2 regions of the Carnobacterium mobile DSM 4848 genome follow, and region 1 is predicted to be linked to the other one. Evidence: a T-box and tRNA genes for the amino acid it is inferred to sense, from the RefSeq annotation. Region 1 holds a T-box; the other holds one or more tRNA genes.
What was found. The T-box of region 1 lies ahead of leuS (leucine--tRNA ligase). A T-box ahead of a tRNA ligase gene usually reads a tRNA of that ligase, here a tRNA-Leu.

Region 1 (16,618 bases):
CGGCAGCCTTGAAGGAATGGCCATTATGAACTGGGTCTTCTCGATTTATTTATTAACTAATGCTATTATGACACCTATTTATGGGAAATTATCAGATATGATCGGTCGGAAACCTATTTTGATAGCAGGATTGCTTATTTTTGTAATTGGTTCTTCTTTATGTGGACTTTCACAGACAATGACTCAGCTGATATTATTTAGAGCTATTCAAGGGATAGGAGCCGGTGCAATCATGCCGGTAACATCAACAGTTATTGCTGATATTTATCCGATAGAAAAACGTGCAAAAGTAATGGGGTTAAATGGAGCAGCCTGGGGAGTAGCAGGAATTTTTGGACCTTTGTTCGGTGGATTCCTAGTGGATAATTTAAGCTGGCACTGGATTTTTTATATCAATGTTCCTATTGGAATCATCACTATTTTGCTGTTTTTATCTTTTTTACACGAAGAGTTTACGTATGAAAGAAAAGCCGTTGATTATTTAGGAAGCATTTCTTTAACAGGCACTTTATTGTTCTTATTATATGGTATTCAAATAATAGGAGATACAGAAGTATTTAAGCTTTCTATGTTGGTCTGGTTCGCTGCCTCATTGATTTGTTTCGCTGTTTTTATATTTGCAGAAAAACGTGCAGCCGATCCTATTTTACCGCTAAGTTTGTTTAGTAGCCGGACTTTTGTTATTCAAAATTTAGCTGCTGCCTTAGTCAGTGGATTTTTAATAGGAGTAGATGTTTATATTCCTATGTGGATGCAAGGTTTAAAAGGATTAAAAGCCGCAATGGGAGGATTTGCAATCACACCAATGTCGCTTACTTGGATCGTAGGATCTTTTATAGCTGGACAAATGATGCTTAAACGGCCGGTTAAAACTATTTTAACGACTAGCTTGCTAATTGTAAGTATCAGTGCTTTGATTCTAACTTTACTACCTTTCACAACGCCTTTTTACGTTTTTCTTTTAGTTACTGCACTCATTGGATTAGGTATGGGATTAACGATTACAACCACAACCGTTACAATCCAGAATGTTGTTCCTAAAAATCAAATCGGTATCGCTACATCGGTAAATACACTATTTCGGATTTTAGGACAAACCATTATGATCTCTCTTTATGGAATTGTTTTGAATAATAAAATGGCAGAACAACTGCAAGTTCATCAATCAAAAGGTGTGGAAAGCAAAATGATGAACGAACTAATCAATCCATTGACAGCGATTCACTTGGATCCAGAGTTATTGCCAACCCTGAGAACAATTTTATATGATGGCATTCACCATGTTTTTATCTATGGATTTATTACTGTTGTACTTGCTTTAGTATTCAATCAGTTTGCAAAAAAAGAAAATGTGATTTAAGTATAAAGAACTGCTGACAGTGTTTCATTACTGCCAACAGTTCTTTATTTGATTACTTTTTTTCAATTATGAGTAAAAAGGGCGGATCGTTGCGTTGATTGATAAATCCATAATACAAGACGTTAAAAAATTGTTGGGGCAATTGTTCAGTAAATGCTAAAACAGCTTCTTTTTCTGTCTGGCCTCCTTGATGCCCAGAATAAATCACCAATAGAACCAAACCGCCTTTTCGCAGCATAGGCAGGATGGCATGGATTGCTTGAATCGTTGTTTCTCCTTTTGTAATGATTTTCTTATCGCTTTTTGGCAAGTAACCTAAATTAAAAATCGCCGCAGCGATTTCTGTTTTTGCAGGGACTACGCTTTTTAAAGTCTCATGACCTTGCAAATAAAGATCAACTTGTTCGCCTAACCCTGTTAAAAGAAGCTTTTCTTTGGTGGTTTGCAGAGCCTGTGGTTGGATATCGAAACCATAAACTTTACCGGTCTTTCCTACTAAAGTGGCTAACAAAATGGTATCTCCGCCATTTCCGACGGTAGCATCAATAACCGTATCTCCCGGTATAACAGTATTTTTTAATAATATATGACTGTAACGCATAGCATTTTCAATCATTTTGGTATCCTCCTATCTTTCGAATTCTATCTTAACATGAACATTTCAATTTTTAACGCAAAAAAATACCACTTGAAACGATTCAAGTGGCACAATTTTATTCACTATGCGGAGAAGTTCGCTTATTAAACCAGTGCAGCCACCTTGGGTAAAGTGCAATCATTAAGAATAACCAAGCTCCACCTAATAAGTATCCGCCTAAAACATCAGAAGGGAAATGGACGCCCACGTATATTCGACTGATACCGATTAAGAAGACAAGTACAGCTGTAAAAAATAAAATGCATCTTTTCCAGATGGAACGTCTAGTGAGCTGAATGAGCAGAAAAGCAATTCCGCCGTAGCAAATCAATGATCCCATGGAGTGGCCGCTGGGAAAACTATAGCCGCCTTGCACAACTAAGTGTTTAATTGTTGGGCGCTGCCTCTGGAAAATTTCTTTAACATAGTGATTTAGCAAACCTGCTCCTAAAAGAGCTTGTAATGCAAACCAAAAAGCTATACCTAACTGTTTCGTTCGCCAGAATAAAAAAGAGCTGAAAAAAACAATCGATAAAACTATGGCTGTCACACTGCCCAAGTGCGTAAAGGCGATAAAAAAAGTTGTTTTATTTTCAGCTCGTTGGTCTAAAATAGGCTGACTAATAAATTGATCAAAAGAGTGTATCCAATCTGCTTGAACATAGAGCCCAAAAGCAACCATACTGAATAAAAAAAACAATAAAAAGCTTGTAAAATAAGGTGCTTGTGAAACGAATTTTTTTGTATGCATGTTCTCATACTTTCTACTAATATTTTTTACATGAAGTTAAATTAAACAAAACAAAATTGTTTGAAACAAGTACTCATTTTACCACAACATTTTTATCTGCACAAATTTGGGAGACATCATCACTTAAAAAATGAGAAAAAAGGATAATTAATTGTTTTCAAACTCTTCTTCTTGCTCTGTTAACACAGAAATATCGCCTGTATCTGTTTTTAATTGCATGGAGTGGCTGCCTGCTCCAAATTGAGCAGTGGGCACAGACTTATCGAAAAGCGAAACACTGCCTAAGTTGGTGGAAGTAGTTATTAATACATCAGAAGGAAGCTGTTCTGCGGTAACAGAGATCGTTCCAAAATGCGTTGTAAATGCTGTTTCTTGGTTAAGCGTATGGTTGGCTAAAGAAATCGTGCCTGTATCTGCTTGTGCAGATAAGCTTCCAGTTACTTGAGAAAAATCAATTTGTCCTGAATCAGTTGTAACGGCTGTTTCTTTAGCAATCACTTCATTAAAATAGGTAGATCCTGAATCTGAATCAACTGCTACCTTTTGAATAGTGGATTGATTCAAATACGTTGTCCCCGCAGAAGTTTGTATAGATAAATTCGCTAATTGGCTTTCTGCTACAGACACATCTCCGCTATCTGTAGTGATCATTAAATCTGATAAAGCTAAATGGTCGACTGAAATTGTGCCGGCAGTGGTATCAAGAGCCAACAAATCGATGGACTCAGGTACTTCAAGTGTAATGCGAACATTTTCAAACTGCAAAAAATCTAAAACTGTATTCGAACGTTGCTTATGTTCTTTAATAGCTAAGTTTAACTGATCCCCCTTCTTAGAAGAACTCAATTGATAAGCTGTTGCGTTGGTATCCAGTCCTTCAATTTTAACAGATAGCTCTTTTGAATGAGTTTTAGCGACTTGTATAGTGGCTGAAGAGCCTGTAAGGTTGATTTTTTTAATACCGTTAACGGAAATTGTTTCTTGCTGAGTGACGTAGATTGAGTCATAGGCTTTTGCGTATGTAAGAACTGCCCCAATACTTCCAACGATAATAAAAAGAAAACTTAAAATAATAAGTGCTCTCATTTTTTTCTTCATGCTTGAGAACCTCCTGAAATCATCCGAATTGACCATGAAAAATAGCGTCTGAACAGCTTAAGTGAAAAGGAAGTGAGAAAATAGCAAATAACAGTGACAAATAAGCCAAGTCCGCACAATAAAATAGAGATGAATAATTGAAATAATGTAGCAGCTGATACAACATTAATTAGTCCGAGAATACCGACTACGGGTGCAAAAATCAATACGATTCCAGAGATCCATGCCCCAAAAAGTAAAAATAGAAGAGAGACAAAGGGAATAGACAAAATAACTAGATTGACTCCAATAATGAACACCGCTCTGACAAAATAAATGAATGGAGAAAAATTGTTTTTGGGATAATCCTTTTTTTGCTTTGGAGTTTTGTGTTGGGTTTCGAATTCAACCCAGTCGCCTTGGCTATAATGGTCTTCTTTTAGATGAGGCGGCAGGCCTCGATCAGTTAAGATGGTAGCGGCTAATCGGCTGGGATGGCCTAGTTCTTTTGCAATTTGCTCTTCAGACTTTCCAGCGTCTAAACCAAGTCTAAATTTTTCTTGATAATGGGATAAAATCTTTAGTACTTCTTGCTGTGGTAAATCAACCAAATTTAATTTTAACTCAATTAAAAAGTGTTCTTGATTCATCATTTTGCCTCTTTCTTATAAAATATTTTTTCAATACATTAGTTTTTTTGAAAAATCACAACTTCTTATAGCTCTTTCTAAGATACTATACCGCCTGATATAACCTATCACAATAGCAATAACGATAAATAAGCCTTAAGTCTCAGAGCGTTATCAGTCTTGAAGTTGAGAAAGCAAAAAGGTGCGTTTAAAAAACAACAAAGAATTCACACTTCCTTATTAAATCCTTAATAACTATTAGGTACACTAATATTAGCTAGAAGATAGGGGTGTAACAAAATGCTCATAGATGACGTGGAAAATTTAGAAACTATTGGTTCTGGTCAAATAAAAAGTATTGAGTTTCCAAATATAATCTTGCAAACAGAAGCTAACCAATTAGTAAAAATTAAAACAACAAAACAACAACAAGCAGATGTGATTTTTTGGGAAGCAATAATGAACATTAAAGAAGCTGAGATTTGGCTGCCATTTCAAAAAGAAGTAAATTATTTGTTGGATTTTGATTGGTTGGTCGACCCTCAATATACTTAATTTCAAAATATGAGAAAGAGAGCGGAAAAAGTTTTTTAAGCTCGTGTCTATCTTGGGATTGCATTTAAGAAAAATGAATAAGAAACAGAAAAAATGGGTGGGACTTTTGTTTCATCCTCTTTTTTATCTAAAAGGCGGATTGTTATTTACATAAGAAATATTACGTTTGTGTAACGTATATTAAAAAATGGTCATGGAGCTGGATAGTTCTATTAAAACAGCTTACACAAGGCTATAATAGGAGAAGGATTAAGAATAAGTAGTTTTCACGATTAAATTGTTTGAGTATAATCGAGGGAATCGTTTAAATCAGGAGGTATAGCATTGGAAAAAACTAGAAAAGAAAGAATCGTCGCTACAGGTAGTAAGAAGTTGTTTGGACAAATGAATCAGTCAAGTGCTGTGTATAAAAGAGGGACAGCAGTGTTAAGTACAACTTTATTAGTTAGCTTATTGGCCTTTCCTTCTTTTTCAGCATCTGCTAGTGCTAATGATTTAGCTAAAACAAGTAATAAAACTTTAGAAGACCAGTTAGAAAATAAACCAGAAGTTGCTGCAGAAGGTACAGAAACTGCTGTCGAAACAGCTGCTTCATCAGCAAATCCAAAAGAGAACAGTAAAGAAGTTCTGTCGGAAGAATCGGTCATTGAAAAAGACCAAAAAGTAACAGAATTAAAAAAATTATTGACAGCTGAAGCTTTTGAAAGTTTGGACTTTGAAAAACTAAGCAGTGAAGAAATTGATGAGTTAATTACAGAAGCATTAAGTTCTTCACAAGAAGATGTGAAAGATACTGAACAGCTGACAGAAGAAGGAACAATTGCTTCTGAGGAATCACTTGCAGAAACTTCTCATGCTGAAAACAACGAAATTCTGTTAGATTCACAAGTAGAAGAAAATAAAACAGCAGATACATATCAATTAACTGCAGAAAAAGATGTCATATCTGAAGAAGAAAGTACACAAGAAACAGAAGAAGTGAAAGAACCAGAACAAATGAAAACTGATGCTATGGTGAACGAAACAGCAAAAGAAACAGTTGTAGCAGATTCAACAAATAAAACGACTGAAACAGAAAAAGTGACAATTGAAGCAGATGAAATAAATGAAGATGTTGCTGAAGAAAGTAGCTCAGTTGATAAAACTGCAGAACTGACAGAGGCAGCTCAAGAAAAAGCAGCACAAGACAAAGCGGCTCAAGAAAAAGCAGCACAAGACAAAGCAGCACAAGAAAAAGCAGCTCAAGAAAAAGCAGCACAAGAAAAAGCAGCTCAAGAAAAAGCAGCACAAGAAAAAGCAGCAAAAGAAAAAACAGCAAAAGAAAAAGCAGCAAAAGAAAAAGCAGAAAAAGAAAAAGCAGAAAAAGAAAAAGCGGCAAAAGACAAAGCAGCAAAAGAAAAAGCAGCTAAAGAAAAGGCAGCTCAAGAAAAAGCGGCAAAAGAAAAAGCAGCAAAAGAAAAAGCAGCTAAAGCCATGGAGAACTCAAAAACATACGTCATTAAATCTGGTGATACATTAAATAAAATTGCTAAAGCAAATGGAGTTTCTGTAGCTGATTTAAAGAGCTGGAATAAATTATCTTCTGATTTGATTCATGCAGGACAAGTATTGTCCGTAAATAAAGCTGCAGCTGAAACTGTAAAAGCAGCAACAGCAGCAACAACAGCTTTAAATACGAATAAGGCAATTCAAACCATGTCGAATGCTGAATTTGTGGAATTTATTGGAGCGTATGCAGCTAAAGTTGCACCTAAAAATGATTTATATGCTTCAATTATGATTGCGCAAGCAGCTTTGGAAAGTGGCTGGGGTTCTAGTAAATTGTCTGCTTCTCCAAACCATAATTTATTTGGAATCAAAGGCAGTTATAATGGACAATCTGTAACAATGTATACTTCAGAATACAGTGCAAGTGGCGGCTGGATCTATATCCCGCAGAACTTTAAAAAATACCCATCTCATGCAGAGTCTTTACAAGATAATGCAAACTTATTGAAAAATGGAACGAATTGGGACAATGGCTATTATTCAGGTGCATGGATGAGTAATACTAATAATTATTCAGAAGCAACGGCTTGGCTTCAAGGTCGTTATGCTACCGATCCTTCTTACGCTTCTAAACTAAATGCAATTATTAAAAATTATGATTTAACAAGATTTGATAGAGGCTACACTGGTGGAAATGTAACGGCTCCTTCAGTACCTGCTAATCCAAATCCTGCTCCAACGGTTCCTGAAAATTCCAATACAGTGACTTCTTCCTATACAGTGAAGAGTGGCGACACGTTATGGGGAATCGCAAACAGTAAAGGCGTTTCAGTTGCGAATTTGAAATCATGGAACAACTTGAAATCCGATACGATTTACGTTGGCCAAAGCTTGAAGATTCAAGGCGGTACAGTAACACCACCAACTACGAATACAGGAAGCGGATCTACTAGTTCTAATTCTGGCAACACAACGACTTCTTCTTATACAGTAAAAAGCGGAGATTCTTTATGGGGAATCGCAAACAGTAAAGGCGTTTCAGTTGCGAATTTGAAATCATGGAACAACTTGAAATCCGATACGATTTACGTTGGCCAAAACTTGAAGATTCAAGGCGGAATAGTAACACCACCAACTACAAATACAGGAAACGGATCTACTAGTTCCAATTCCACTAATACAACAACTTCTTCTTATACGGTGAAGAGCGGCGATACGTTATGGGGAATCGCAGACAGCAAAGGCGTTTCAGTTGCGAATTTGAAATCATGGAATAACTTGCAAACCGATACGATTTATGTTGGTCAAAGCTTGAAGATTCAAGGCGGTACAGTAACACCACCAACTTCAAATACAGGAAGCGGATCTACTAGTTCTAATTCTGGCAACACAACGACTTCTTCTTATACAGTAAAAAGCGGAGATTCTTTATGGGGAATCGCAAACAGTAAAGGCGTTTCAGTTGCGAATTTGAAATCATGGAACAACTTGAAATCCGATACGATTTATGTTGGTCAAAACTTGAAAATTCAAGGTGGTACTAATTCAGCTAATAATAGCTCAACGTCAAGTAATACGGTATCTTCTAACACAACAACTTCTTCCTATACAGTGAAGAGCGGCGATACGTTGTGGGGAATCGCAGACAGCAAAGGCGTTTCAGTTACGAATTTGAAATCATGGAACAACTTAACAACTGATACGATTTATGTCGGCCAAAGCTTGAAGATTCAAGGCGGGACAGTAACATCACCAACTACGAATACAGGAAGCGGATCTACTAGTTCTAATTCCACTAATACAACGATTTCTTCTTATACAGTAAAAAGCGGAGATTCTTTATGGGGAATTGCGAATAGCAAAGGCGTTTCAGTAGCCAACTTGAAAACTTGGAACAATTTAAAATCTGATGCCATTTATGTTGGTCAAGCATTAGCAATTAAAGGCAGTTCTTCTACAAGTACAAAAGAAACCGTCGCTAGTCCAGATACAACTGCTTCAAATCTTTCCGTTGGTTATACTGTCAAAAGCGGCGATACGTTATCTGCTATTAGTTTAAAATATGGCGTTACGGTATCAGATTTGAAATCCTGGAATAAATTAAACAATGATACGATTTATGTTGGTCAATCTTTAAATGTAAAAGTTGGAAAACAAACCAATACTCCGGTTACTCCAGTTTCAACTGTTAATGAAAAAGTAAATACAACTAACCAAGCTAGCTATATTGTAAAAAGCGGCGATACGCTGTGGGATATTGCTAATCGTTTAACTGTTTCAGTAGCAGATTTAAAAGAATGGAATTACCTAAAAACAGACGTCATTTTTATAGATCAAGTTCTTTTGACTAAAAAGTAAATAGAATGAGGATAGGGGCTTAAACCTAGAGGAGACTCGTCGTTTAAGCTCCTATTATATGGTGGTTACTGGTTTTTCTGCACTGGTATGAACAAACTTTTCCGGCCTAACTAGTATATGTGTTGGTCGGAAAGGAAGAACCAGGTACGGCTGATGAAGTGAGCAAATTAAGAAATAATCTACTCCTGACCGTAGAATGCTTTTTGAATAAGAGCTTAAAGGGTATTTTACTATTGCCCAAAGAACGTTTATTTGATAGAATGAAACCAATAGTTTAAAAACAAAGAAAAGGAATAGTAGAAATACTTCTTTTAAAGAGAGTGCATGGTTGGTGGAAATGCATAAAGAAAAATTTTGAACTCGCCTTGGATGTTGCTTTACTGAAAGAGTACAGTAGGTAAAGCCGTAACGCCTGCGTTAAAGGTAAGATGAGTCTACAAAATAGTAGAAAATATAGGTGGTACCACGATCAATGAAATGTTTAATCGTCCTATGAGCAACAGATAGTTTATCTGCGCGCTCATAAGACGATTTTTTTTATTAAAAGAGAAAATACAGAAAGAAGGCAGAATGATATGAGTTTTAATCATAAAACGATTGAAAAAAAGTGGCAAGATTACTGGAAAACCAATAAAACATTCCGAACAGCAGAAGACTCGGAAAAAGAAAAATTTTATGCCTTAGATATGTTCCCTTATCCATCTGGTCAAGGATTACATGTAGGACACCCTGAAGGATATACCGCAACAGATATCCTTTCTCGGATGAAACGAGCACAAGATTACAATGTTTTGCACCCAATGGGGTGGGATGCTTTTGGACTGCCGGCTGAGCAATATGCGCTTGATACTGGTAATGATCCGGCAGAATTTACTGCACACAATATTGAAACGTTCCGACGGCAAATCAACTCTCTTGGTTTTAGTTATGACTGGGAACGAGAGATAAATACAACAGACCCTGATTTCTTTAAATGGACACAATGGATTTTCACAAAGTTATATGAAAAGGGGCTGGCTTATGAAGCAGAAGTAGCAGTAAACTGGTGCCCGGCATTAGGCACTGTTTTAGCTAATGAAGAAGTGATCGATGGAAAAAGTGAACGCGGTGGTCATCCTGTTTTCCGTAAACCGATGAAACAATGGATGTTGAAAATCACAGCTTATGCTGAACGTTTATTGGAAGATTTAGAATTAGTTGATTGGCCTGAAAGTATCAAAGATATGCAGCGCAATTGGATTGGAAAATCAGTTGGAGCAAATGTAGTGTTCAGTGTTCAAGATACGAATGAAGAATTTACTGTTTTTACTACTCGCCCTGATACTTTATTTGGAGCTACTTATTGTGTGTTGGCACCTGAATTAGATTTAGTAGAAAAAATCACAACAGCAAAACAAAAGGCAGAAGTTAAAGCTTATATTGAAAAAGTGAGTTTAAAAAGTGACTTAGATCGAACAGATTTAAGCAAAGAAAAAACGGGAGTATTTACAGGAGCTTATGCAATCAATCCCGCTAATGGGGAAAAAATGCCTATTTGGATCGCTGATTATGTTTTAGCTTCCTATGGTACAGGTGCGATTATGGCCGTTCCAGCTCATGATCAACGAGATTATGAATTTGCTAAAACATTTGATTTAGCTATTGTTCCAGTTTTAGAAGGCGGAAATATTGAAAAAGAAGCTTTCCAAGAAGACGGCCCGCATATTAATTCTGATTTCTTAAATGGATTGGACAAAGAAGCTGCGATTGTTAAGATGAATGAATGGCTAGAGGAAAAGAGTGTAGGAAAACAAGAGACTACGTATCGATTACGCGACTGGTTATTTGCGCGTCAACGATATTGGGGTGAGCCGATTCCCGTTATTCATTGGGAAGATGGAACTGCAACAACTTTGCCAGAAGAAGAACTGCCTTTATTGCTGCCTAAAACAGAACAAATAAAACCAAGTGGTACGGGCGAATCCCCTTTAGCTAATATTACAGATTGGGTCAATGTAGTAGACCCTGAAACAGGTTTGAAAGGACGTCGTGACACAAATACAATGCCACAATGGGCTGGAAGCTCTTGGTATTTCTTGCGTTTTATTGATCCGAAAAATAAAAAAATGTTGGCTGATCCTGAAAAATTAAAAGAATGGTTGCCAGTAGATATTTATATAGGCGGAGCAGAACATGCGGTATTGCACTTGTTGTATGCGCGTTTCTGGTATAAATTCTTATATGATCTTGGTGTTGTTCCGAATAAAGAACCATTCCAAAAATTATTTAATCAAGGAATGATTCTAGGAGACAATAACGAAAAAATGTCTAAATCAAAAGGAAATGTGGTAAACCCTGATGATGTGGTAGAAAAATATGGAGCAGATACTTTGCGTATGTATGAAATGTTTATGGGACCTTTAGATGCATCCATTGCTTGGAGCGAAAATGGACTAGAAGGCAGCCGCAAATTCTTAGACCGTGTTTGGCGTTTGATCGTAGATGAAGAAGGGAAAGTTCGCGATCGCATAACGACTTTTAATGATGGAAGCTTAGATGTGGTTTACCATCAAACAGTTAAAAAAGTTACTGAAGATTTTGAACACCTTCGCTTTAATACAGCTATTTCTCAAATGATGGTATTTGTAAATGAAGCGTATAAAGCTAAAGCTTTGCCAGTTGATTACATCAAAGGCTTTGTCCAATTATTAGCACCCGTAGCTCCTCATTTAGGTGAAGAATTGTGGGCGATGTTAACAGGAAGCGATGCGGGAATTTCTTATGTAGCTTGGCCAACATATGATGAAGCTTTCTTAGTTCAAGATGAAATTGAAGTTGTTTTCCAAGTAAACGGGAAGTTGAAAGCTAAAGCTCAAGCAGCAAAAGAAATCAGTAAAGATGAGTTAGAAACTTTAGCCATGAATAATGAAAAAATAAAAGACGCTATTGCCGGAAAAACGATTCGAAAAGTGATCGTAGTACCTGGGAAATTAGTTAATATTGTTGCAAACTAATAGAAGAGTAGAAGCTGCTGGGGTACTAAAACAGCAGCTCTTCTTTTGGAGAAAAAGATAAAAGCAAAAGAGAAAATTAAGTTTTGGTAAATATCATGGTGACTGCCAGTAAAGGCATTGCAACCAAAATGGTAAAGAAGTAGAATAAACATTAGTACATAAAAGTATGAGAGTAGGGTATGGAAAATGTCAAATGATACTATAAATGAAAATAAGAAAATTGACGAAAAAAGTTCAAGAGACAAAATGGTCAGCGGCTCTGCTTGGATGACAGGCGGCAGTATTTTATCTCGTCTTTTAGGTGCGTTATATATTATCCCTTGGATGGCTTGGATGGGGACACAAGATGTAGCGACTTCTGCAAACGCCTTATATATGGTAGGTTATACCCCTTATGCATTATTTTTATATATTGCAACAGCTGGCGTACCATCTGCTATCGCTAAACAAGTTTCTTATTACAATGCTTTAGGGGAATATCAAGTTAGTCGTGACATTTATAAAAAAGGACTACAGCTGATGGCGGTCACAGGAATTGTTTCAGCAGCGGTCATGTATTTGATTGCTCCATTTATTGCTGCTAATAGTCCAACTGCTTCAGTAAGTGATGGAACACAAGTTATTCGCTCCTTAAGTTGGGCGTTATTGATTATCCCTTGTATGAGTGTCACTCGTGGCTTTATTCAAGGTCACAATACAATGGCACCATCTGCTATTTCACAATTCATTGAACAGCTAGGCCGCGTTATTTTTATGTTGGCGGCAGTATACATTATCCGGATTGTCATGAATGGAGAAGTAGTTGATGCTGTATCTGCTTCTACTTTTGGAGCATTTATCGGAGCTTTGTTTAGTATTTTATATTTACTGTATATTATTTGGCGGAAAAAGCCCGAGTTGGATTTTCACGTGGCCAATAGTAAAAATAAAATACAAGTTTCGACTAATGATATTTTAAAATCCATTATTAAAACAGCGATCCCTTTCACTATTATCGCGTCAGGAATCACACTGTTTCAACTGATTGATCAATTTACATTTGCACCGATCATGAATAGGGTCGGTGAGATGACAGCGAAGCAAATTGAAAATAATTATGCCGTTGCTGCAGGAAATGCAAACAAACTCATTATGATTGTTATTTCTTTGGCCAGTTCAATGGCGATTACTTCTGTTCCTTTGATTGCAGAATTACTAGCTAAAGATAAAATGAAAGATGTAAGAAATCAGTTAAGCGACAGCATTCAATTGTTTTTCTTTATTATGTTGCCCGCTGCAATTGGAATGGCAGTAGTTTCAAAACCACTCTATACCGTTTTTTATGGTTATAGCGCCTTTGGGACAAATATTTTACAATTGTCTTCTTATATGAGTATCTTTTTAGGCTTGTTCGTCTTACTGGGGTCAACACTTCAAGCAGCCAATCAAACAAAACCAGCGCTAACTGCAATGGTAATTGGTTTAGTAGTTAAATTAGTTACACAATTTCCATTACTGTATCTTTTCCACACTTATGGGATGCTGGTCTCAAATATAGTTGGTTTTGGCGTAACAATTTATTTAATGCTGCGTACCATTTATAAAATGACGCACTTAGACTTCAATCGATTGTTCAGACGTATTTTATTAATGGTATTGATAACTTCCGCCATGGCGCTGATTGTTTTCCTTATACAAAAAGGAATGTATCAGTTTATTGACTCTAAAGACCGGATGGGATCATTGATCAATATGGGTGTTTCAGCAACAGTCGGCGGGATTTTTTATTTATATGCTACTTTAAAAGTACGACTAGCTGATCGTTTATTAGGCAGTCGAGTAGCAGGGTTAAGAAGAAAATTAAGAATCAAATAATGGCAAGAACTAGTTAGCAGCTGTTAGAGGTGCTGACTAGTTCTTTTAATATGATAAAGATTGGAGACAATAAGATGCGGTTGGATAAATTTTTAGCACATACAGGATATGGTTCTAGAAAAGAAGCGAAAGAATTGTTGAAAGGCAAACAAATAACGGTTAATAATCGTTTGGTGAAAGATGGAAAAATTCAAATTGATCCTGAAAAGGATCAGGTAACAGTTTCTGGTGAAGTGGTAAAATTCCAAGCTTTTTGTTATTTTATGCTGCATAAACCACAAGGTGTAATCAGCGCAACAGAAGATAATCTGCATAAAACGGTGATTGATTTACTTGCGCCGCAAGACCGTTTACTACATCCCTTTCCAGTAGGTCGTTTAGATAAAGATACAGAAGGTTTGTTATTGATTACTAATGACGGCAAGTTAGCACATAATTTATTGTCTCCAAAAAAAGAAGTAGATAAATGTTATGAAGCAGTTATTGAAGGAATCGTTGATGAAGCAGATATCCAAGCATTTGCAGATGGCATCATTTTAGATGATGGTTTTATCTGCCGATCAGCTCATTTAACGCTGACTGGCATCGATTCTGATAAACAAACTTCAACCATTCAAGTAACTATCCATGAAGGAAAATTTCACCAAGTTAAACGCATGTTTAAAGCAGTGAATAAAAAAGTACTTTATTTAAAACGAGTAACGATGGGGCCTTTAAAGTTAGACGAAACATTGGCTTTGGGAAAGTATCGCAAGTTGACTGAAGTAGAAATCGAACTTTTGAAATCAATTAACTAAATTAAGGAGCGTTTGTCCCGAAAGAACGGTTCATGGACAAACAAAGGCCAGAAAGTAGGAAGTTTGTCCCAAAAGAGCAGTTCATGGACAAACCAAGACCAAAAAACAAGAAGTTTGTCCCGAAAGAGCAGTTCATGGACAAACAAAGGCTAGAAAGCAGAAAGTTTGTCCCGGAAGAACGGTTCATGGACAGACAAAGGCTAGAAAGCAGGAAGTTTGTCCCAAAAGAACGACTAAAGGACAAATTAAGCCTAAAAATCAGTAATTTTTTCCTTCATTGATCAAAGAAGAGTATTGAAAGTTTCTCTGAACCCTCTATTTGCTAAACTTATTTTTAATCAACAGTGAATTTGTTAAGTGTGGCAGGCAACTGATTGATAATATGGGTAGGCAAGACAACATATTGCTTTTCAGCTAGCTGATCGCCAATATAGCTATGGAGATAAACAGCGGCTAAAACAGCAGATTTTGTATCAGGAATTTGAGCGACTAAACCGGCAATGATTCCCGCTAATGTATCTCCCATCCCGCCAGTGGCCATAGCTGGATTGCCAGCTTCGTTTTTCCAAACATCTTCCTTGAAATAAACTTCTGTTTGGTGTTGTTTTAAAACAACCGTTGCATTTAACTGAGCGCGTGCTTCACTATTTACGGCTTCATTTTGTTCAGTTGGCTTTAACCCGCTTAATCGTTCCCATTCACCCAAATGTGGAGTATAGATCGTATTGTCGTTTGGCGTCGGCAAGTCATATTTTGCCATTAGCGTGATAGCGGAACCATCGATAATGATGTGTTGATACGGCTGGACTTGAGCCAATAGAAATTTCAATATTTTTAATGAACCAGTTGAATCGCCCATACCTGGACCAATCGCCACAACTGATGCGGCTTTTATTTGCTGTTCAAGTTGTTTTTGGTTTTTCCAGTCGACCACCATTGCTTCCGGTAAATGAGCATGCAAAGCCGCGTGATTGCATTTATCGGTAGCAACCGTTACTAGACCAGCTCCACTGTGAACAGCTGCAAGTGCCATTAGGATCACTGCGCCTCCCATTCTTTTACTTCCTCCAACTAAAAGGACTTTCCCGTAATCTTCTTTGTAACTGTCAGCTTGCCTTTTTGGAATCAAACCTTGTATTTTTTCTTGATTTAGTCTGTTCATTTTTTCCCTCCTCAAGAGTTAGTAAGTTAATTATAAAGGCAAAGGCGAAAAAACACATCTTTAAAACATTGGTCAAATATTTAGGAAATAAGAGACGAATATTGGTATGCGACTGAAAAAGTGATATGATAGAGGTGTTGAAAAAAGGATGGGAGTGTTGAGCATATGACAATAGATTGGAAAAAAGAAGTAGCAGCACGTAAAGAAGATTTCTTAACGGATTTAATTTCTTTGTTAAAAATAGATAGTGTTCGTGATGACAGCCAAGCAACTGATGATGCCCCTGTCGGACCTGGACCTAAAAAAGCATTGGAAGCCTTTTTAGCATTAGGAGAACGCGACGGTTTTATAACGAAGAATGTTGATAGTTTAGCCGGCCATATCGAATATGGCGATGGAGATGAAACACTTGGAGTTTTAGCTCATGTTGACGTTGTACCTGTAGGCACCGGCTGGGAAACAGACCCTTTTGATCCAGTTATTAAAGAGGGCCGTATTTATGCCCGCGGATCTAGTGATGACAAAGGACCGGGTATGGCTGCTTATTACGCATTAAAGATTATTAAAGAGTTGGATTTACCTGTTTCTAAACGGATTCGTTTTATTATCGGTACAGACGAAGAAAGCGGCTGGATGTGTATGGACCGTTACTTCGAAGTTGAAGAAAAACCGGATTTCGGCTTTTCTCCCGATGCAGAATTTCCTATTATCAATGGAGAAAAAGGGATCTTAACAGAATATATCAATACCCAAGGAACGACGGAAGGCGGCAAAAATACGTTAATCAGTTTTGATGCTGGCTTGCGTGAAAACATGGTTCCTCAAGATGCAACAGTTATTTTTAAAAGCGAAGAAGCAGAGAAATTTGAAAAAGATTTCTATGACTTTATCGAAACAGCACCCGTAACAGGCACTGTTTCTGTTGAAGCTAATCAAGTAACCATTGAAGTTAATGGG
Region 2 (16,618 bases), 1.2 Mb from region 1:
TATTATTTAAGCTGCTGCCTAAATGTCGAGCAATCTTTACTCTTTGAGCTTCGCCTCCTGACAACGTCTCCATTTTTCTCGATAAGCTTAGATACCCTAAACCCATTTCTATCAGTTGTTCTATTGGAGAGACAGCTTGTTGTGCAATAGATTTCCCAATAGAATCCGTTATATGATTGAGCTCGTTGATTAGTTTTGTCATTTCTAAATCAGAGTATTCCAAAATGTTGAACCCATTAATTTTAGAGTCTAAGACTTTGGGATTTAGTCCCGTTCCGCCACAAAGCGGACAGACAGAATGTGTAGAGACTGCCAAAACGTCAGCTTGAGACACTTGTTTTAGCTTTGTAACATCTCTATTAATATAAAGTCTTGTAAATCTAGGCAACAGTCCGTCCCATTGTGCATTTTGAGGACCGTCTTTAGTATGGAATGGTGCATAAATAGTACCGCCGCCAGGAGGTCCATATAAAAATAAATCTTGATTTTCTTTTGAATAATTCTTAATAGGCTTATCCGGATCAAATAAACCACAAGTCATCATCCATTGACCTTGCCAACCTGAAGGTGATAAAGGTTTAAATTGAACAGCATATTCTCTAAGAGACTTATCAAAATCAACTAACTTACTTAAATCAGCGGTTACTACTTCTCCAAAACCGTCACACGTTGGACATCTCCCGAAAGTGCTTTGCCTGGAAAAATCCGTAGCACTTCCAATTTGAGGTTCTCCAATTCTAGAAAATAAAAGCCGAATAAGCGGATCAATGTCCATATAAGTTCCGACTGTTGAATGAGAATTTGATCTTATAGATCGTTGTTGTATTACCACAACAGGACTTAAATTTTGCATTAGATCCGCGTGAGGTCGTTCGTATCTTGGCATCTGATTTCTAACATATAAAGGATAATTTAAAGTCATCTGCCTTCTGCTTTCTCTTGCAAGCGTATCAAAAGCCACTGAGCTTTTTCCTGAACCAGACAGACCTGTAAAAACAGTGATTAAATTTTTAGGGATAGTTAAATTAATATTTTTTAAATTATTTTCTTTAAGTCCTTTTAATATAATTTCGTCTTTTTTATTTGGCATATTATATCCTCCTTGATATTTTTTATTGATCATCTCGTTGAATATTAAATTATTTCATTATAAAAGTTGTATCAAATCAAATTTCACCTATAAGGTTAACAGAAATAGAATAAAGGTGGAAAATATTAGCTTAAATAAGAGGACTGCTTTTTATCATATCTGCTCTTATTTTGGCTTTGTATGTTGCGGTACCTATTGCAAAATTACTTTTGTAAATGTATAGTTATGACTATAAGAAATAAACTGAGTTTTAGAAGGGTTAGACTAAGCGGTCGTGGCGGAATTGGTAGACGCGCCAGCTTGAGGGGCTGGTCGAGAGATTCTCGGTGGGGGTTCGAGTCCCCCCGTCCGCATCTGAAAACTAGCTGAGCAATGAACCTTTAAAAGAAAGCAAAACGATTTCTTTTAAAGGTTTATTTTTTTGAAATTTGTTTACTACCTACTGAATAAAGGAAAAGTATTATACTGTTAATATTTCCTATTTTTTTCTTGGGAGTCCTGCATAATTCTCTGCAAATTTTCGATGAACACTATGAAGCTGAATAGTGATATGGCACTACACGGTACCGAGAAAACAACAGATAATTATGTAGTTAAAGCTAGTATCCTTTAAATTGTTATTGATATATTGTAAGCGGTTGCTTAGAATGAAAGCAGGATTATTAAAAAGGAGGAACAGTAAAGTGTATTCAATTTTATTAGTTGATGATGAACAAGATATCCGCCAGTCCATTGTTGAACTTGTTCAATGGGAAAAAATGGGCTTTCGAATAGTAGGAGAAGCAAGCAATGGGATAGAGGCGCTGGAAGTAATGGAAGAAAATGTTCCAGATATTCTGATTACCGATATTCGGATGCCAATCATGGACGGTATTGAATTAACTAAGCGAGTAAGAGAAAAGAATCCTTCTGTTAAAATCGTATTTTTAAGTGGCTATGATGATTTTGAATATGCAGTTGATGGGATAAAGTTAAATATTTTGGAGTATTTGCTGAAGCCCATTTCAATCAATGATTTAGAAAAAATGCTAAATAAAGTGCGTGGAAAACTAGATTTAGAAAAAAAAGAAGCAAATGACTTAGCAAGAATCGAAAAAGATTATTTGGAAAAAATAGAAGCTATTAAAATGTCTTTTTTAGTTTCATTGATTACCGATAATTATAATAATATAACAGAAACAGAACTACAAAAAATGATTGAAACGTATCAACTAAACTTATCAGGTGAAAGACAGGTTTTATTGAATGTAAACATTGATAGTACTTCTTTTAAAAAAAACTATCACGAAAATCAAAATTTAGAATTAATTAAGTTTTCTTTGACCAATACGATACGTCAAATTGTGCAAAAATATTTAAATGGAGAAGTTTTTTCTTTTATGTCAAACATCATTGTTATCTTGTCAGATACCAAAGAAAATATTGAATTGTATACAGATATTGTAGTAAAAGAAATCAGCGAAAGTGCACAGAAAATTTTTGGTTTTTCTGTAGAAATTGGGATTAGCGAAGAATATGAAGGGATGTCAGCCACTAAGCGGGCATTTCAATCATCTGTTTCAGCATTAAGTTACCGATTACTGATTGAAAAAAATAAAGGTATTTACATTTCTGACCTTGAAACTGGCAACCAGCAAGAATTAGTATTTGATGAAGCCAATGAAGTAAAACTGGCTTCTTTAATTAAAATCGGAGCGACGGAAGAATTGGAGGCTTTTATAGATTATTTATTTCTATCGTTTGGTACGAGCAACGAAGGACAAGAGCACATTCAAATTTTTTTGATGGAATTGTACATGGCTGTTTTAAGAGCATCCAAGTCAGTGATTTCAAAATATGATTCTGATATGCTTCATTACATACAAATGATTTCTGACATTTGCCACTATCAAGAGATGAATATTATCAAAGAGTGGTTTAAAGATTATTGTTTATCGGTCATTGATAAAATTCAAATGCAGCGTAAAAAGAAAACAGATTCAATTGCTAAACAAAGCTATGATTATTTGTATGATCATTATGACGATCCATCAATTTCTTTAAAATCTGTGAGCAAAGAAATGCTAATAAGTCCTAGCTATTTTAGTTCTCTCTTTAAAAAAGAAAATGGGCTTTCTTTTACCGAAGCTTTAGTTAAAATTCGTATGGAAAAAGCTAAAGAGTATTTGTTAACAACAGATCATAAAATATTTGAAGTAGCCATGTCCTCAGGGTATACCGATCAACATTATTTTTCTTATTGTTTTAAAAAGTACTTTGGAGAATCGCCAAATAAAATCCGTGAAACGTTCAAAAAAATGAGCTACTAGTTAAAAAGCTGGTGAAAGAAGTGAAGTAGATGCTCCAGACAATCAAACGGATTGGCAATAGCATAAAAGAAAAAGTAAAAAGTTTACAAGTAATTTTGGCGTTGGCTTTAGGGGTTTTGTCTATTTTTACTATTTTTTTATTTTCAATTTCTTTAGCTGCTATTTTTAAAGAAACACTGATCAATACAACTAAAACGACTACTCAGCAAAGTGTAACGCAATCCAGCATCACTTTAGCCAATGAGATAGAAAATATGACAAGTACAGCTTATGGCATTCTGGATGAGCTTAAACGATCTACATTGCAAGCCGATGGTATTTCTGAACTTTTAGGAACAAGTTACCGTTTAAACCGAAATGTGGTTTCAATTAGTTTAGTAGATACTTTAGGTCAAGTAGTTCATTATGCACCTGCCCAATATAGACCTAAAAAAATAACGTCAATTTATGAACAAGACTGGTTCCAAACTGAAATCTCGCCTAATCAATTTACTTTTTCTGCACCGCATGTACAAAACTTATTTGAAAAAAACTACCTATGGGTTTTGTCAGTCACCACACCGGTACTGATCCATAATGAGAAATACGTGTTGTTAATTGATTATAACTTTAACTCGTTAGGCAGTTATTTTAATAAGGTAACGATTGGAAAAAGAGGGTATTCTTTCATCATAGATAATCAAAATGAATTAGTTTATCATCCACAACAACGAATGATTCAAACGAATGCCAAAGAAGAAAACCTGGAATTTGTTACTGATAAATTAGATGGAGTCTACATGACAGAAGATGAAAAAAACACCATTGCTATAGCTACAGTGCCATCAACCGGTTGGAAAGTGGTAGGGGTTTCTTATTTACAAGATTCAATTAAAGAAACATTAAGAGAGTTCCAAAAATATATGTTCTGGGTCTTTTTAGCAGTGGCAGGCTTGATTACAATCTTGAGCATTAGTGTGGCTAGGTATATTGCTCAACCAATTACAAATATGGTTAAAGTAATGCGCAATGTAGACGATAATCAATTTGACACGTATACAAATGAAAAACGATTCATAGAAGTTCAACGCTTATCAGGTTCTTACAATCATTTGATTGATCATGTAAAAACTTTGATGGATCAAGTTAAAACTGAGCAAGAGGAATTAAGAAAAAGTGAAATGAATGTATTACAAGCTCAAATCAATCCGCATTTTTTATACAATACATTAGAATCTATTTTGTGGATGTCAGAAAGAAGAGATAACCAAGGGGCCGCTGAAATGGTAGCTGCACTCGGAAAATTACTCCGAATCTCTTTGAGTAAAGGCAGTGAATTTATTACGCTCCGGCAAGAGCTAGCGCATGCAGAAAGTTATTTGATCATTCAAAAGATTCGGTATAAAAATCAGTTTCACTATTCAATTGAAGCAGATGAAACCATTTTAAATAATCCAACTGTTAAAATAATTATTCAGCCTTTTCTTGAAAATGCACTTTATCATGGAATTGAACGAATGGTAGATGAAGGCCGAATCATTATCAGAGCACTAGATAAGAAGGAGAAAATTTTAATCCAAGTGATAGACGATGGAATTGGGATTTCCATGGATATTCTTAAAGATATTGAAACTAAAAAAAATAGTGAAAAAGTTGGAATCGGCATTCGTAATGTCCATCAAAGAGTGCAGATGTACTTCGGAAAAGAATATGGAGTAGAAATCAAGAGTGAACTGGATGTAGGTACAACTGTTAATATTTGGCTACCTAAATCTATTCAGAAAGGTGACCTGAATGAGGAGTAATAGAAAGCAAAAAAGTTTATCGGTTTTCAGTTTCTTATGTATGGCTTCTCTTTTGCTGGGTTGTGAACCACAAGCTGCTGCGAAACATACAATTATGCTTATTTTAGATTCAGAAGAAACTTACTATAGTCAAATGATTGATGAAGGAGTAACTGAAGCTGTTTCAGAATACAGTGATGTGACAGTTTTAAAACGGATTCCTGCTAAAGTTAACGATAGCGAACAGCAGAATCGGTATCTTCAAGAGGCAGTAAATTTAGGAATAGATACCGTTATTTTTTCAGCTGCAGATATTGAGCAAAGTCAAAAAGACTTAGCTAGGGCTTCTGAAAAAGGACTCTCTATTATTATGATTGATAGTTTTTTAAGCGATTCTCAAGACCAGAATTATATTGGAACAAACGATCAAGAGGCAGGAGAATTAGCAGGGACAGCTTTAATTGAAGCATTAGGAACAAAAGCAAAAATCGGGATTTTGAATTTTGAAGAGCTGGCAAATAATAGCCAAGAAAGAGAAAAGGAAAGAGCATTTCATACTTATTTAGAAAACTTTCCAGATATTGAGATTATTGAGCAGCAGCTTTCTTGGTCGGATAGCAAAACTGTTCAATTATTAACCGAAGAAATGTTGAGTAAGTACCCTGAAATGGATGGAATCGTTGCTTTTAATGAAATAACAACAATAGGTGCAGGAAGAGCAGTTGAAGCCAAAGAACTGCAAGATAAAGTAGCCGTTATTGGTTTTGACACTCAAAAAGAATGCATTGAACTATTAGAAACTGGAAGTATCGCAGCATTGATCGTTCAAAACCCATTTGCTATCGGATATTTGGCCGTTCAAAGAGCATTAAACCCTAATGATGAAAAAAGAGCAGCGGAACCGCTGTTCACTGAAGTTGAATTAGTAACTAAAAAGAATATGTATCAAACAGATAAAGAAAAGCTTCTATTCCCTTTTACCTATTAACTAAAGAAAACCTACTATTTTCATCTTTTTGCATGTTAATTGTACTTAAAAAGGTATATTCCTAAAAAGAATCTATCTTTTTTTGGTTAGTCTTTAAATGATTCGTCTTATAGAAAGCGATGTCAATCATTTGATAAAGTTCTTAAACAGCGATATGCTTAGATTATATAGAATAGCAAGGTTAGTGGATGACAAAATAAAGTAGTAAATTAGTTAAACAATAGAAGAAGATACAGAGAACTTAGCAGATATGAGGAAGTGGTAAGCGGTGGAACTGAATAAAATTTTTTTCCTAAGATTGGTATTGGCCAGTATTTTAGGTGGATCGATTGGCATCAATCGCGAATTGCGTGCAAAAGAAGCTGGGATTCGAACGCATTTTCTAGTTTCATTAGGAAGTGCATTGATCATGATTATTTCCCAACATGGGTTCAATGATGTTATTGATATGGCTGGTTATGAATTGGATCCAGCTCGGGTGTCAGCTCAAGTCGTTAGCGGGATCGGCTTTATTGGAGCAGGAATGATCATTATCCAAAAGTATTCTATTAAGGGACTGACTAGTGCAGCTGGAATATGGACAACAGCTGGGATCGGTTTAACAGTAGGTGGAGGGCTTTATTTTGTAGGAATAAGTGCAACAATTTTGACGTTGATCGGCTTTGAATTAACCACTATCATATTTAAACAAATCGGCACAAAAACAACTATGTTTGAGATTTCTACGCCAAAAAAGGAGATATTACAAGACATTATTCAACTTTTACGAAAAAAGAACAGGTACCTGCAAAAGTATGAAGTGAAGGATAAAAAGATCGAAGGGGAAACAGTTTATTATGCGACATTTTACATCAGATCCAATAATCCACGAGAAGGGACGATGTTGTTAGAAGAAATTCAAACAATTCCTGATGTCATAGTGGAAAGAGCAGACTTTTCCGCAGATGAATAAGTCAATTTTTTGACAGAGAATAAGATAACCGATAAAATTGGTGTATCCATCAGAAAGACCATTTTATAAATGAGTATTAAAATAGAAAGGAAGTGAATAGGCGTTTTTCTCTCATATTTAAGATTGAGAGACACCAACGTCTCAGAACAATGAAAAACAAGAAAATATTAATGGGAGTTATAACCTTAACTTCTTTAACAGTTTTATCAGCTTGTTCTTCTAATGAAGATAATTCATCATCAAGCAGTGAAGCAAGTATTGAGTCAGTTGTTCCTTCTGTTTCTAGTGAAATGAGCGAGGCTGATATGGATAGTATGGAAAGCATGCAGCATGAAGATTCTGGTGAAGTTCCGACAGGATTAAAAGAAGCAGAAAATCCAAAATATAAAGTAGGCGACAAAGCAACTATTGAAACAACTCACATGGCCGGCATGAAAGATGCAGAGGCAACGATCGTAGGAGCTTTCGACACAACAGCTTATGAAGTTTCGTATGTCCCTACTAATGGCGGAAAAAGAGTAGAAGACCATAAATGGGTTGTTCAAGAAGAAATAAAAGATGCCGGAGAAAATATGTTAGAACCGGGAGATGAAGTAGAGATAGAAGCTGATCATATGGAAGGGATGAAAGGCGCAACGGCAACAATTGAAGATGCTAAACAAACTACTGTATATATGATTGATTACATGCCAAAAAATGGTGGAAAAGAAGTTAAAAATCATAAATGGGTAACAGAAGATGAACTCTCTGGAAAATAGACAGCATCCAAATTGAAAGAAAAAATATTCCTGTTGAGCTTAAAGAGCTTACAGGAATATTTTTTTTAAATCATTTTCTTATTGTTTTATTTAACTAAAGAAATCGGGTGCAACGAGCTGGGTCTGTAAAGAAAAAGGAAGAGCACAAACTAAGGAAAACTAGGCTGCACCACCAATTGGAATGATGCTGAGCGCACGTGGGATTGTCCATGTCATGGATCACGTTTTTCTTATGAAGGAGAAGTCTTGGAAGGACCAGCTATTAATCCACTTAAAACGATAGAAGACAAATAGAGAGAACACATTTAAGAAAAAAAGCGAGGAGGATGAGACAACAATCTCGGTTCTATTATTTTTTGTGTTGGTAAGAAGAATGTATCTATTCTACAATCTTGAAATTTTTGGAGGAATAGCGGCTGCTTGCAGCCATGTAAAGGATTCAATGCGAATTACGAAGCGGTTAGGCTTCGTTTGAGGCTTGAAAGGCTGGAGACAGATAAGGCTCCAGTCGTTCCCATGGCTTCTTGCAAGCAGACGCGTAAATTCCGGAGGAAATTTTATTATTTAAGCATTACCAACACGATTGGATAAAGAACCACAATCTCATTCTCTTCGCTCTTTTACATGTAGTATGTTCGAAGGGTTCTAGAAAAGCAACTTGGATCAAGTCTCTTTAGAAGCTTTTCTTATTACTTTTCTTCAAAATAATGATTTTCTTTTAAAAATTTTTCAGCAACATTGGAAGGTTCCAATAAATCATTATCTACTTGATAATTTAAGTTTTGCATGGTTTCTGTTGAGATTTGTCCTGTTAATTTTGATAAAGTAGCTTCTAGCTCAGGGTATTCTTTTAAAATCTCTTCCGTTGCAACTAAACTGGCATCGTAAGAAGGAAAGAACTGATGATCATCTTCCAGTATTTGTAAATCGTAGCTCACAATTCGACCATCAGTAGAATAACCTAAAACTACGTCCATTTTCCCAGAAGCTAAAGCATCGTAAACTAAACCGATCTGCATGGGGTAGACGCGTTTAAAATCAAAATTATATTCTTTAATAAATGCAGGATACCCATCCGTTTCACGTTTTAGCCAAGTTGCATCAACAGCTGCTGTTAAGTCGCCTGCGATTGCTTGTAAATCACTGATAGTCTTCAAATCATACTTTTCAGCTGTTTCTTTAGTAACCATAAAAACAAAGTTGTTAGCAAAGCCATAAGAAGGGAAATAAACTTGATCGTATCTTTTGGCAAATTTTTTTTGAACAAGTGCCAAAGCTTTTTCCGGATCCTTTTCTGCTGGCAGCTGAAGTATTCCAGTGACGTCTGTACCCGTGTAACGTGGAGCAGCAATATCGATATCGCCACGTAATAAAGCGTTGTGCATAATGTTGGCAGACCCTAAGTTGCTGATGATTTCAACAGAAGTACCTAAATCATGTTCAATCATCCCGCTTACGAGATTAGCTAAAATTTGAGATTCTGAAGTAACCCCGCCAGATACTCTAATACTGCTTTTACCTGAACCAAGGCCGGGTAAGGAACAACCGCTCAGTACAACTAAAAGTAAAACAAAAAAAGCAATAAACTTTTTTTTCATATTTTAACCTCCAAATAAATATCTTAACAAAACCTATTCTCCTTTATTATGTTTACGCAAATATTTTCTTATCAGCTCTTTAAGTATACCATTTCTTACTTTAAAAGATAAAAAATTAGATTGAGTAAGGAATCAGCTACTTTAATTGCAGAGTGGAGGTTTATTTGGCGGACTGCTTCTGTTATGATGTTAAAGTAATTATTATCTAACGAAAGAGGATGAACATGAATTATTTATTAGATGTATTAAAAGGAATGGTAATCGGCATAGCTAATATTGTTCCTGGAGTTAGCGGCGGAACGATGGCCGTTTCCTTAGGTATTTATGACCGGATGATTTCTTCAATCAGTCATTTGTTTAAAAATTGGAAAGTCAGCTTAAAAACGTTGCTGCCTATTTTGATAGGAGCAGCTTTGGGAATCGTTGCCTTTACTTATACAATTGAGTTTTTGTTAAGCAACTATACATTACCCACAGCTTTAGCTTTTATAGGTTTGATTTTAGGCGGCGTTCCCTTATTATGGACTTCTTTTCAAGCTGGTTTGAAATTTAAAGGCGAAAAAATTTCACTGAGTCATTTGATCTTCTTTATCTTGATGTTTGCATTAGTTGCAGTTCTACCTTTGTTTCAAGGAGTAGATTCTTCTTTCAACGCGATTGCACTGACACCGTATAGCCTGCTTAAATTATTTCTGATTGGAATCATTGCCTCAGCGACAATGATTATCCCTGGAATAAGCGGATCCTTGGTATTGATGATTTTAGGCTACTATTATTCCATTATTAATACGATCACGAGTTTTATTACTGCTTTGCGGACTGGTGATATGGAAGCTCTCTTGCCTAATCTTATCGTATTATTTGTTTTCGGTATTGGTGTTTTGATTGGAATTTTTTTAATCAGCAAGATGATTGAATTTTTATTTAAAAATTATAGTTCAATAACTTACAGTGGGATTTTAGGGTTAGTATTTGCTTCACCTGTTGCTATTTTGCTAAATACAAATGCACTGAATGATTTGCATACCGCTCATGCACTTTCCTTTTCTATTATCGGAATCATTTTAATGGTTGTTTGTTTTTATGGTATTTATCAACTGGGAAAAAAAGAAATGAAGTAAGCTAGCTTAGAAAGATGGAATGAAAGTGCAATCGACACTTCTGTTCCATCTTTTTTGATTTTACTTTGGAGTTGGCTCGGTCGATTATTTAAAAATAGCGTATCGTATCATTTTGAACAGGAAAAGTATGAAATCACATAGTCGTTTAGAGAATAAAATGGTAACGTTTACATGTGAAGTAACTATTATAATTTGGAGGTTAGAAGGATGGGTAAATTTAAGAAACTTTTATTGAGCTCAGCTGCATTATTGACAATTGGTACATTGACAGCTTGTGGAGATTCATCAGCTGAAGGCGAATCATCAGGATCAGGAGATAAAATTGGTGTCGCTTTTTATAAATATGACGATACGTATATCTCTTCCGTTCGTCAGGCTTTAGAAGATGCTTCGAAAGATAACAAAGATGTGGAATTACTGTTAAATGATTCTAAAGGAGACCAAGCTACCCAAAATGATCAAATTGATGTCTTGATTCAAAAAGGAGTTAAAGTCTTACTAGTTAATGTTGTAGATACAGGTGCAGCACAAACCGTTATTGATAAAGCTTCAGCCGCTGATATTCCTGTAATCTTTTTCAATCGTGAACCAGATAGCGGTATTTTGACAAGTTATGACAAAGCACGTTTTGTTGGTACAAAACCAGAAGAAGCCGGAGTCATCCAAGGAGAAATGGCAGCTGAACTATGGAATTCAGATAAATCATTAGATAAAAATGGGGACGGAATTTTAAATTACGTTATGTTGATGGGAGATGCCGATAATCCTGAAGCAATTGCCCGCACTCAATATTCTGTTTCAACGATTGAAGATTCAGGAATTGGTGTGAAAGAAATTGGTCAACAAGTAGCTAACTGGGATGCCGATAAAGCTAACACAGCGGTTTCAGCTTGGTTGTCACGTGAAGGCGATAATATTGAAATGGTATTGGCAAATAATGACTCAATGGCGTCCGGAGCGATTTCTGCATTACAATCTGGCGGCTATAACAATGGCGACGATAAATATATACCCGTTTTCGGTGTAGATGCAACAGATGAAGCAGTTGACTTGATTTCAAAAAATTATATGTCAGGAACAGTTAAACAAGATGCAGTGGGAATGGCTGAAGCTATCTTTGCTCTAGGTGTTAATGCTGCCCAAGGAAAAGATTATATTGAAGATACAGATTATGAATACGACGATACAGGAATTTCGATCCGTATTCCTTACCAAGCTTATTCTGGTGAATAAAAAGATTTATAAATGTTTATGTAAATGAAGTGAATTGATTTAAATGATAAGGATTGATAGGACTTTTTGTATACCAATTCTTATCATTTTACCAAACATCAGTTTAAATAAAGGCGGTGATTTCTTTGGCAACACCTACTTATGTACTAGAAATGCACAATATCGATAAAGTATTTCCCGGTGTAAAAGCATTAAATCAAGCACAACTCAAATTGAAACCTGGAACGATCCATGCTTTGATGGGCGAAAACGGGGCAGGTAAATCTACTTTGATGAAATGTCTTTTTGGTATTTACCTTGAAGATGCAGGTGAGATTTTAATTGACGGCGTACCAACTAAATTTATGAACCCTAAAGATGCTTTAGAACATGGTGTTTCAATGGTCCATCAGGAATTGAATCAAGTCATGCGCCGTAGTATTATGGAAAATATTTGGCTGGGACGATTCCCTATGAAAGGTTTTCTAGTAGACGAAAAAAAAATGTATGAAGATACAAAAAAAATATTCGAAGAATTAGATATTGATTTAAATCCTAGAAAAGAAATTGGAACATTATCTGTATCCCAACGTCAAATGGCGGAAATCGCTAAAGCGGTCAGTTACGGAGCGAAAATTTTAGTGCTGGATGAACCTACATCTTCTCTTTCAGAAAAAGAAGTTAACCATTTATTTAAAATTATCAATCAGTTAAAAGCAGAAGGCTGCGCTGTTGTGTATATCTCTCATAAGATGGAAGAAATTTTGCGAATTTCTGATGAAGTTACAATTATGCGGGATGGGCAGTGGGTCAGCACCACGCCGGCAAAGGAATTGACGATGGGAAAGATCATCAATTTAATGGTAGGACGTGAACTAAACGATCGTTTTCCTCCTAAGAATAATGTCCCCGGAGAAGTTGTATTAGAAGTAAAGAATTTGACCGCTACTTATCAGCCTTCGATTCAAGATGTTTCTTTCACTTTGCGAAAAGGCGAAGTACTTGGTATTGCTGGTCTTGTTGGTTCAAGAAGGACCGAACTGCTTGAAAATATCTTTGGAGTTGCTCATCATGATACAGGAGAAATCATCTTGAATGGAAAAACGATTCAAAATAATCATTCGCGAGATGCTATCAATAATGGATTTGCCTTCGTAACCGAAGAGCGTCGTGCGACCGGTATTTTTGGCGGCCTCAGTATTACCTTTAACGCCGTGATAGCCAACCTAAACCAGTATACCAAACATGGAGTAGTTAATGATAAAGCGATGGAAAAAGATACGAAAGAAGTCATCAAAAGCATGAACGTAAAAACACCAAGTTCTAAAACACATATTGGTACTTTGTCCGGCGGAAATCAGCAAAAAGTCATCATCGGCAGGTGGTTACTGACCGACGCTGAAGTTTATTTATTAGATGAACCTACACGTGGTATTGATGTTGGGGCTAAATACGAAATTTATCAATTGATTTTAGAGTTAGCTAATCGTGGAAAATCCGTTATTGTTGTTTCTAGTGAAATGGCTGAGCTGATTGGAATAAGTGATAGGATGCTGGTAATGTCAAATGGCCGAGTAGCTGGGATAGATGAAACAAAAAATATGACACAAGAAGAAATTTTAAGATTATCAGCGAAGTTTATCTAAAAAAACTAGTAAAAGTAAGAGAAGATACTTAACATTCAGGATCTTTTAAGAGAGGTGTAAAAATGGAAAATACGCAAAAAAGGCTGAAGCTGAATGATTTTTTACTAAATTATTCGTTATATATTGTATTAGGGGCTTTGATACTAGTCGTTATTATTATGGAGCCATCATTTATTTCCTTACAAAATATTACAAATATACTTGGTCAAGCTTCTACACGGATTATTATGGCATTAGGAGCTGCAGGATTGATCATATTAAAAGGAACAGACTTGTCAGCCGGCCGGATTTTGGGGCTTTGTGCGGTTGTAGCTTCTTCGTTAGCCCAAAGTACAACCTATGCCTCAAGAATGTACCCTAATCTGCCGGCGCTTCCTTTAATTTTACCATTATTAGCGGCTATTGGAGTTGGGTTAATATTTGGCGCTATTAATGGTTTTGGTGTAGCAAAATTAAAAGTACATGCTTTTATTATTACTTTAGGGACTCAACTGATTGCTTATGGTCTCTCGTGCATCTATATTGATCGTCCGCCGAATGGTGCGCAACCCATTGGTTCATTAGATGTTCGTTACACTAGTTTAGTACGGAATACGGTTGATATTGGGCCTGTTAAATTACCATATGTAATTTTTTATGCTGTTATTATCTCAGTTATTATGTGGTTTGTTTGGAATAAAACTAAATTAGGTAAAAATATGTATGCTATTGGTGGAAATACAGAAGCAGCTGAAGTATCAGGTGTAAATATAGTTAAAAATATTATGTTCATCTTTATCATTTCAGGTGTTTTATACGGAATAGCTGGTTTCTTAGAAGCCGCACGCATTGGCTCAACAACGAGCAATACTGGGTTAAATTATGACTTAGATGCTATTTCAGCTAGTGTTATTGGTGGTGTTTCCTTTTCAGGAGGAGTAGGTACTATTCCGGGTGTTATTATGGGAGCCGTCATTTTACAATTCATCAATTATGGATTGACATTTGTAGGGGTCAGTCCTTATCTGCAATATATCATTAAAGGATTGATCATTATTTTAGCTGTATCGATAGATGTTCGCAAATATATTGTTAAAAAATAAGGAATGTACTAAAGGAGAATTGTTCGATATGGAAGAAATAGAACGTGTGGACTTTACACAGCCAGAAGAACAAGCACAGCCAAAAAAAGTACTTGGAAAAGATTCGCTTTACGAAAAAATAGATGTAAGTGTCGAATCAATGAATAAGTTTATCTTAGGAGTCGTTTTATTATTGGTTATTGTTCTAGGATATGGATTATTGAGTTAGATAATAAATAAAAGAATTCGCACTGAGTAAACAAACTCATCTGCGGATTTTTTTGTTTAATCATTTTATGGTAAAGTAAAAGAACGTATTCTTAACTTAGTTGACAAAAATATAAAAAAAATTTGTTTAAATACAGAGGAGGTTTATCATGCAAAGCAATCGAAATAGAATCAAAACGATCCTTGAAGAATTGAGCAAGTTTACTGCAACACCAGGAGCAGGAACCACTCGGTTAAGCTATAGTCCTGAAGATCAATTAGCTAGAACTTATCTGAAAAAGCAGATGAAACAAGTAGGTCTAAAAGTGCGTGAAGATGCAGTTGGCAATATTTACGGCCGTTTAGAAGGGAAAGATGCGTCTTTACCAGCGGTTATGGTAGGTTCACATTTTGATAGCGTCCCAAACGGCGGTTCATTTGACGGTCCAGCTGGAGTTGTGACCGGACTGGAAGTTGCAGCTTTATTTCAAGAAAACCAACTGCAGCCGGTTTACCCATTGGAAGTTATCGCAATGGTTGAAGAAGAGGGTTCTCGTTTCGGCTCTGGTTTATTAGGTTCCCGGATGCTTGCGGGTCAAGTCTCAGCAGAAAGTTTAACTAGCATGAAAGACAAAGATGGAATTTCAGTAAATGAAGCTATGCTTGCATTGGGCTTTAATGGCAATCAATTAACTGAAGCAAGACGGACAGCTAAAGATGTTAAAGCATTTATTGAATTGCATATTGAGCAAGGGCCTGTATTGGAAGAGGCTGGGGAAGATGTGGGCATTTTGGAAACGATCGTCGGAATGACTGAAATTAAAGTTACCATTACTGGGAGAGCAGGACATGCTGGAACGACTCCAATGAATGCTAGACAAGATGCGTTGGCTGCGACGGTTCAGATAGTGGCAGATCTGCCTCAATTAGCGATGGATGCTGCAGAGGCTACTGTGCTGACCATTGGAAAGTTAACGGTTTATCCTAATGGAGCGAATGTCATTCCAAATGTTGTTGTGTTCACTGTGGATGTGCGCTCCAAATCAGAAGCGTGTGTCCAATCTGTTATTCAACAAGTTAAAACCATTATTCAAACAAAAACTCCTAAAGGAATAACGGCTGAAATTGAAGAGATGTTGTACGAGAAGCCGGTTCAATTGTCTGAGAAAATTCATCAGCAATTAAGGGCCAACTCTGAAGCATTAGGATTAAAGTCGCGGTCAATGGTGAGCGGTGCAGGACACGATGCTATGATTTTTGCCGGGTTTACAGAAGTTGGGCTGGTATTTGTTCCGAGTAAAGACGGTTTAAGCCATACGCCTGAAGAGTGGACCGATTATGAACAAGTACAAAAAGGTATTGAAGTGGTCTATGAAACGGTGAAACAGTTAACAGAAGTGGAAATATAAAAAAATAAACTGCCTCAGTAATGAAACGACTGAAGCAGAATTTTTTTGCTTTAAAATTTAAAAATAAAAGCAGACAACATCAAGATCAGTGGCATGGTAATAATAGAAAGCAGAGTAGATAAAATGACTAGTCGTGCTCCATATTCATAATCTCCACCGTAAATTTGTGAGAATAAAGCAGTATTAACGGCTATCGGCGCGCAAGAAGCAATCGATAAGACCATCAAAATCAAATAATCATCAATAGGCAGCAGCCAAAGAATACCTAATCCAACGACTGGCAAAATAACCAAACGCAACAGGCTTACCCAATAAGCTTTATATGAGAGAAAAACTGCTCGCAATTTGCTGCTGGCAACATAGCTCCCTAACAAAATCATCGCCAATGGTGTATTCAAGTTGCCAATCGTATACAACGCTTCAGAAAGAATAAAAGGCAGTCTGATTTGTAAAACATAAAGAAGTAAACCAATAAGTGCTCCAGTCGTTGCAGGGTTAAAGAAA

Region 2: it encodes a tRNA-Leu, which carries the amino acid that the T-box ahead of leuS (leucine--tRNA ligase) is inferred to sense. The anticodon was not compared.

Annotation. Positions count from the first base shown of each region.
Region 1 covers NZ_JQMR01000001.1:1,141,586-1,158,203, reverse strand. Annotated here, with positions in the region: gene BR87_RS05300 (MDR family MFS transporter) at 1-1,360, shown strand, start outside; gene mnmM (tRNA 5-(aminomethyl)-2-thiouridylate-methyltransferase MnmM) at 1,413-1,976, opposite strand; gene BR87_RS05290 (phosphatase PAP2 family protein) at 2,074-2,748, opposite strand; gene BR87_RS05285 (DUF4097 family beta strand repeat-containing protein) at 2,896-3,846, opposite strand; gene BR87_RS05280 (DUF1700 domain-containing protein) at 3,843-4,475, opposite strand; gene BR87_RS05275 (hypothetical protein) at 4,755-5,009, shown strand; gene BR87_RS13480 (LysM peptidoglycan-binding domain-containing protein) at 5,334-8,855, shown strand; T-box leader at 9,130-9,351, shown strand; gene leuS (leucine--tRNA ligase) at 9,431-11,848, shown strand; gene BR87_RS05260 (putative polysaccharide biosynthesis protein) at 12,035-13,702, shown strand; gene BR87_RS05255 (pseudouridine synthase) at 13,777-14,499, shown strand; gene BR87_RS05245 (NAD(P)H-hydrate dehydratase) at 14,834-15,661, opposite strand; gene pepV (dipeptidase PepV) at 15,827-16,618, shown strand, end outside.
Region 2 covers NZ_JQMR01000001.1:2,293,857-2,310,474, forward strand. Annotated here, with positions in the region: gene BR87_RS10915 (ATP-binding cassette domain-containing protein) at 1-1,090, opposite strand, end outside; tRNA gene BR87_RS10920 (tRNA-Leu) at 1,359-1,443, shown strand; gene BR87_RS10925 (response regulator transcription factor) at 1,774-3,399, shown strand; gene BR87_RS10930 (sensor histidine kinase) at 3,429-5,183, shown strand; gene BR87_RS10935 (substrate-binding domain-containing protein) at 5,173-6,150, shown strand; gene BR87_RS10940 (MgtC/SapB family protein) at 6,419-7,102, shown strand; gene BR87_RS10945 (YdhK family protein) at 7,273-7,860, shown strand; partial or broken gene BR87_RS13700 (Rieske 2Fe-2S domain-containing protein) at 8,062-8,154, shown strand; gene BR87_RS10950 (osmoprotectant ABC transporter substrate-binding protein) at 8,550-9,458, opposite strand; gene BR87_RS10955 (DUF368 domain-containing protein) at 9,683-10,579, shown strand; gene BR87_RS10960 (galactose ABC transporter substrate-binding protein) at 10,787-11,812, shown strand; gene mglA (galactose/methyl galactoside ABC transporter ATP-binding protein MglA) at 11,938-13,437, shown strand; gene mglC (galactose/methyl galactoside ABC transporter permease MglC) at 13,500-14,519, shown strand; gene BR87_RS10975 (hypothetical protein) at 14,548-14,727, shown strand; gene BR87_RS10980 (Zn-dependent hydrolase) at 14,876-16,114, shown strand; gene BR87_RS10985 (AEC family transporter) at 16,165-16,618, opposite strand, start outside.